Regions from separate parts of the Gordonia sp. JH63 genome, predicted to be linked through region 2. Evidence: riboswitches for the same ligand, from Rfam matches in the RefSeq annotation. Region 2 holds a riboswitch; the other holds the start of a gene.
The links. Region 2 has a riboswitch for cobalamin ahead of GR168_RS08335 (CbtB-domain containing protein). Riboswitches for the same ligand answer to the same signal wherever they lie in the genome.
Positions count from the first base shown of each region.

Region 1: another riboswitch for cobalamin. It lies ahead of GR168_RS05190 (iron ABC transporter permease); the one in region 2 lies ahead of GR168_RS08335 (CbtB-domain containing protein).

Region 1 covers NZ_CP047235.1:1,149,458-1,152,862, reverse strand. Annotated here, with positions in the region: gene GR168_RS05200 (alpha/beta fold hydrolase) at 1-248, shown strand, start outside; gene GR168_RS05195 (L-lactate dehydrogenase) at 251-1,204, opposite strand; cobalamin riboswitch at 1,355-1,533, shown strand; gene GR168_RS05190 (iron ABC transporter permease) at 1,580-2,659, shown strand; gene GR168_RS05185 (ABC transporter ATP-binding protein) at 2,683-3,405, shown strand, end outside.
Region 2 covers NZ_CP047235.1:1,841,726-1,845,130, reverse strand. Annotated here, with positions in the region: gene GR168_RS08350 (acyl-CoA dehydrogenase family protein) at 1-328, opposite strand, end outside; gene GR168_RS08345 (histidine phosphatase family protein) at 442-939, opposite strand; gene GR168_RS08340 (CbtA family protein) at 957-1,787, opposite strand; gene GR168_RS08335 (CbtB-domain containing protein) at 1,794-2,030, opposite strand; cobalamin riboswitch at 2,066-2,226, opposite strand; gene GR168_RS08330 (ATP-dependent helicase) at 2,244-3,405, shown strand, end outside.

The DNA.
Region 1 (3,405 bases), 690 kb from region 2:
CCGGTCTCGCCATCCCGCTGCACACGCCTGGTCGGGCATTGCGAAAGCTCACCTGTCCCACGCTCGTGTGCATCTGCGACGAGGACACCGTGGCGCCGGCCGGACCGACTGCCCGGTACGCCCGCCGCGCCCCGGCAGCGCGAGTGATTCGTTATCCGGCAGGACATTTCGACATCTACGTCGGCGCCGACTTCGAGCGGGTGGTCGCCGATCAGCTCGAGTTCCTGCGCGGGACCGTCCCCGTGTGACGTCAGAACCCGAACCGCGCCTGCATCCCGCGCAGCGTTTCCGCCGATGCCAGCAGACCCGCCCGCTCGGAGTCCGACAGCGGGACATCGAGCCGGGTCTGGGCACCACCGCGGTCGACGACGGTCGGCAACGAGAGGCACACGCCGTCGAGCCCCTCGATGCCGTCCGCCCGCGTCGACACCGGCAGCACCCGGTGTTCGTTGTTCAGGATCGCCTCGACGATGCGCGTCGAGGCCAGACCGATCGCGTAGTTCGTCGCCCCCTTGCCCTCGATGATGGTGTACGCGGCATGTACGACCTCGTGGTGAATACGTTCGCGCGCAACGGCGTCCATCGCCGGACGGCCGGGCAGCGGCGTCCACGAGGTGAGCGGCACGCCCCCGATCGACGCCGAACTCCACAGCGGGATCTCACTGTCGCCGTGTTCGCCGACGATGTAGGAGTGCACGCTCTGCACCGCGACCCCGCAGTGCTGCGCGATCAGGAATCGCAGCCGGGACGAGTCCAGCACCGTGCCCGAGCCGAAGACCTGGTGCGGTGACAGCCCGCTGATCTCCTGGGCGGCGTAGGTGACGATGTCGACGGGATTGGTGACCATCACATAGATCGCGTTCGGCGCCACCGCCAGCACCCCGGGGAGGATGGCGCGTGTCAGACCGATTGTCGCCTCGGCCAATTCGAGGCGCGACTGCCCGGGCTTCTGCTTCGCGCCGGCGGTGAACACGACGACGTCGGCGTCCGCACACACCGACACGTCGTCGGATCCGATGATGTCCGCGCGGGGCACGAACTCGAGGCCATGCGACATGTCGAGCACCTCGGCGGTCACCTTGGCAGCGTTGATGTCGAGGAGGGCGATGGTCCGTGCGACACCTCGGATGAGGGACGAGTAGGCGATCGCGGTGCCCACCGCACCCGCCCCGATGATGGCCAGCTTCGTGTCTCGTACGTCCATCGGTTCACCATTTCCGCGTCGGGATCGTCGATCGTCGGCCCCCAGCGTAGGTGCTCGCGTGTCGGCTGTCCGGGCACCGATGTCGCGCATCGTTGCGCCCAGAACCACGAACTGCGACATCTGACTCAGGTGTAGCGAATCGTTGTTGGTATGTTCAGCCCCGAGAACGGTCACACCCGCACACGTGGGTGTCAGGGAACCCGGTGTGAATCCGGGACTGGCGCGCAACGGTATGGGAGACGGATTCGGCGCGGACACCGGGGCGACCCGGGAAGGCGCCGGCGCCACGATCCCGAGTCCGATTACCGGCCGTTCTCGCTCGAGTCCATCGTGTATCTCGCGCACAGATACCCAGACCGATAGGCAGTACCACCCGTGTCCCGTCGTACCGACGGCACGACCGAGAGCGCGACCGCCCCGTCGGTCCGGCGACTCCCGTCGACGCCGCTAGCCGCAGTACTGTTCGTCCTCACCCTCCTCAGCATCGCCCTGGCCACCGCTTTCGGCGCGGAGACCATCCCCGTCGGCGACGTGTGGCACACCGTCGTCGGCCGGATGACCGGGGCCGAGCTCGACTCCGCGCACGCCGTCATCATCTGGGATCTCCGGTTGCCCCGGTCCGTGCTGGCCGCGCTGGTCGGAGCCGGGCTGGCGCTGGCCGGCGCACTCATGCAGGCCCTGGTCCGCAACCCGCTGGCCGAGCCGTATCTGCTGGGTGTGTCCGCCGGCGCGGCGGTCGGGGCCACCGCGGTGATGACCCTCGGCGTGCTCGCGGGACTGGGCGTCTGGGCGCTGTCCGGCGGGGCGCTACTCGGCGCGCTGGCCGCCACCGTCACGGTGTACCTGGTGGCCCGCGCCCAGGGCGGGCTGACCGCGCTGCGACTCATCCTGTCCGGGGTGGTGTTGTCCTCGGCGTTCATGGCGTTGTCGTCGCTGCTGGTGTTCACCGCCGCCGACCCGCACGCCGCCGACAACGTGATGTTCTGGATGCTCGGCAGCGTCGCGGGCGCCACCTGGGCGAAAGTGCAGATCGCCGGGGTGGTCGTGCTGGCCACCGTCGTGGCCATGCTCGCCATCCACTCCTGGCTCGATGCCTACGCGGCCGGCACCGACACCGCGACGTCGCTGGGCGTGCCGGTACGCGCGATGCGCAACGCGCTGTTCGGTGTCCAGGGTCTCCTGGTCGGCGTACTCGTCGCGGTGGCGGGCGGCATCGGCTTCGTCGGTCTGATCGTCCCGCACGCGGCGCGACTCCTGGTCGGCGCCACCCACCGCGCGATGTTGCCGGTGGCGGTCTGCGGCGGTGCGCTCTTCCTGGTGTGGGTCGACGTGATCTCGCGGGTGGCGGCCGCACCGCGCGAGATGCCGCTGGGCATCGTGACCGGACTGATCGGGGCACCGATCTTCCTGTTCCTCATGGGACGACGCCAGTACGTGTTCGGGGGTGGCTCGTGACCGACCCCGCCCGCGCATCGTCGATGTCGTTGCGCGCGATTGCGCTTGCGTGCCGTCGCGGTGGCCGCGTCGTACTGCGGGATGTCGATCTCGCGGTCCCCGCCGGCACCCGACTGGCCATCGTCGGGCCCAACGGTTCCGGCAAGACCACCCTGCTGCGCACGCTGTGCGGTCTCGAACGCCCGGCCGCCGGCACCGTCGAGGTGAACGGAGACGACCTCCACCGCATCCCCTCGCGACGCCGCGCCATGTCGATGGCGGTGGTCGGCCAGGAGGAACAGCCCTCCGCGGAGCTGACGGTCGGCGAGGCGGTCGGCCTCGGCCGGACCCCGTACCGGTCGGCCTGGTCCACCGGGAGTTCCGACGACAAGACGGTGGTCGATCGCGCGTTGATCCAGGTCGGGCTCGACGGCTGGGGCACCCGCTCGTGCACCCAGCTGTCCGGCGGCGAACGGCACCGCGTCGTCCTCGCCCGCGCGCTCGCTCAGCAGACCCCGATCCTGGTGCTCGACGAACCCACCAATCACCTGGACGCCGCCTGGCGACTACGACTGATGGAGATCCTCGACGAACTCGACGCCACCGTGGTCGCGGCGATGCACGACCTCGACCTGGTGTTGCGTCACTTCGACTCCGTCGCAGTGGTTTCCGACGGCGGAGTCATCGTGCACGGACCACCCGTCGAGGTGCTGACGCCGGCTCTGCTGGCCGACGTCTTCGAGGTGTCCGGCACCGTCGTCGACCAT
Region 2 (3,405 bases):
TCAGGCCCATGCTCACGCCCAGGGATGCGACGAGACCGAGACAGACCCCCGCCAGCTCGATGTTGACCATCATGAACATCGAGCCGCCCATACCGCCGCCGTCGCCCGAGGGCTTCTTCTTCTCCCCGTTGGCCTCGGCCTCGAGTTCCTTCTCGAGAGCGTCCTTGGCCATCGCGTCGACACCGAAGCTCGACAGCAGTTTGCGGGTGATGTCGTAGGGCGGCAGCGTGCCGGATTCGAGTTCGTCGAGATGTGGCCGGATCTCCTTGTCGATGAACGCCCGCAGGGCGTCCCGAACCATCAGATCTTCTTCGGACCACTCGAACATCGTCACACTCCCAGACCGGTGTCCGCGCAGGGGCGAACACGTTTCAGTTTTGTCGTTCCCAACTGTGTCAGGAGTCACTGCCGATGTCTAGGTACGTCGTCGCAGATCTGTTCCTACCGAGCATCGGTGCAGGTGTAGAGGGTGGCGGGACGCACCTCCCGCGCGAAGAACCCGTCCGCATCGACGCACAGCAGGGCCTGCGCCACCGACATCGCGACCACCACGTAGCCATCGCCGTGCTCGGCCTGCCCGGCACGCCAGGCATGGACTCGGTCGACGAACCGCGCGACACTCTCACCCCCGTGCGGGCGGGCCTCCGGGTCGGTGAACCACCCGCCGAGGTCGACGGGGTCGATCTCCTCCGGGGACAGGCCCGACCACGCACCGACATCGAGCGTCCGCAGCGCGTCGTCGACGATGAGGCCGCCTGTCGCGCCGAGTATCTCGGCGGTGGCGCGGGTCGCCGCCTCCGGGCCGCAGATGTCGATCGGGCGCGTGAGCGACGCGCTCAGAGCGAGCACGTCGCGTCGACCCCGCGGATCGAGGTCCGGGTCACCGCCGAACCGCACCGACCGGTTGGGGCCGGTGCGCCCGGCGGTGATGATCTGCATGTCGTGCGGTGACCGCCTCAGTTCGGCGCGGAGACCGCGCGAGCGCGGTCAGTCGCCCGCGACCGGGCCATCGCCCCCACGATCAGTGCGAACGAGACGGTGAGAACCGTCCACAGAATGACCTGGTTGGCGATCGCATACACCCGGAAATCCCCGATCACGTCACCGGGGAAGCCCGGGAACACGACCTGTCCGGCGCCGTCGCGGACCGGGCCGGGGACCTCGCTGAACGACGGCAGGAAGGCGAGCACGATCGCGATGCCGGCCAGATACGCGACCGTGGCGGCGACCGCCGAGACCAACCCACCGATGCGCGGGCGCAACCACGACGCCAGGACCACCGCCGCGATGGCGAGGATCACCGACGACACGGTGATGGTGAGGAAGGCACCGGTTCGTTCACCGATGGTGTCGTCGTCGCCGACGGCAGGTGGATTCGCCGGGTAGGCGAAGAACGGGACAGCGAAGACGGCGACGAAACCGATGCCGCCGAGCACGCCCGCGACCGCACGGGGATCCGTGGCCGGGTGACGGCTGCCGACGTGGCTCCACAAGACCGTGAACGCCACCGCGAAGAACGCACCCATGCAGACCGCGAACACGACGTTGCCGATCCCCGCGCCGAGGTTCTCCTGCATCGCGCGGGTGAACAACTCTCCGCCCTCACCATGGGTGTGACCACCCGGTTCGGCGGCATGGGCCAGGGCCTCCTCGGCCGCCGAGCGGGCGCTCTCGTAGTCGATGGCCTTGCCCACGACGGGTTCGAGGTAGAACCGTGCGAACACGAACGAGACGATGCCGGCGATCAGACCTGCTAGCAGGCCGGCGCCGATGAACTTCTTCTCCATGTCGACTCAGTGGCAGGGGAAGCCGAGGAAATGGCGGGCGTCGTGCACGAACTCGTGCACATGGGTGTCGGAACCGAAGACCGACACGACTCCCTGGTCGTAACCGAGGAAGTAGTACGCCAGCCCGGCGAGCAGCACGGTCAGGCTGAGCCAGAGCGCCGCGCTCGCGACGGAGATGTTCGGTACGGGCAGGGCACGGGCCGGGGCGACCGGTGATGCTGACTGGGTACGGGGAGCTGTCATGGTGGGTCCTTTCGCCGATCTCGCGTCGGAGAGTTCACGGGTGGTGCACGCCGGCACGGCATCCTGACTCACGCATGCCCCGTCACGTCGACCGTGTCGATCTGGGCTGCGTTCACAGTGGCGCGACCGTTCCGGACTCTCACCGGATTCCCCGTACAGGCGTGAGGAGACTGTATACCGCGTTCTGTCGTACGCGTGCGACATAGTGGAGAGATGCCCCGCCCCTCGGTGCTCGACCGCTTCACCGCCCCCACCCGGCGGTGGTTCTCGGGTGCGTTCACCGCGCCCACCGCTGCGCAGAAGGGCGCCTGGACCTCCATCGCCGACGGCGCGAACACCTTGGTCATCGCACCGACCGGGTCCGGGAAGACCCTGGCCGCGTTCCTCTGGGCTCTCGATCGGCTCGCCGCCGACGCCGGCAATCGTCCCGCGGGCACCAAGGTCGTCTACATCTCGCCGTTGAAGGCGCTGGCCGTCGACGTCGAGCGCAACCTGCGCGCACCGCTGACCGGCATCACCCGGGCGGCCCAGGAGCTGAACCTTCCGGAGCCCAACATCACCGTGGGCGTGCGGTCGGGCGACACCTCCGCCGCCGATCGGCGTGCGCTGGTCAAAACCCCACCCGACATCCTCATCACCACCCCCGAGTCGCTGTACCTGATGCTCACCTCGGCCGCGCGGGAGAGTCTCACCGGCGTGGAGGCGATCATCGTCGACGAGGTCCACGCGGTCGCCGCGACCAAACGAGGTACCCATCTCGCGCTGACCCTCGAGCGCCTCGACGAACTGCTGGACAAACCCGCCCAGCGGATCGGCCTCTCGGCGACGGTCCGCCCGCCCGAGGTGGTCGCGGGGTTCCTGTCCGGCGCCGCGCCGTGCCAGGTGGTCAAACCCAAGGCCGACAAGACATTCGACCTGCGCGTCGACGTCCCCGTCGAGGACATGGCCAACATCCCGCCGCCGGTGTCCGATGCCGACCCCGCGGCGCTGGACGACGCGTTCTCGCCGACTGCCGGCTCGTTGTGGCCGTACGTCGAGGCCTCGATCGTCGACCAGATCGAGGCGAACCGCGCCACGATCGTCTTCGCCAACTCCCGACGCCTCGCCGAGAAGCTCACCGCTCGGCTCAACGAGATCCACGCCGAGCGCCACGGCGAGCCTGCCGAACCGACCGGCAATCCGTCGGTCGCGGGCGGCGCCCCGGCGTTCGTGATGGGCAGCGGCGCGAGCTCCGGCGCCGAGCCGGTTCTCGCCCGCGCCCATCACGGCTCGGTCAGCAAGGAGCAGCGCGCCCAGATCGAGGACGACCTGAAGGCAGGCCGCCTCTCGTGTGTGGTGGCCACCAGCTCACTCGAACTCGGCATCGACATGGGTG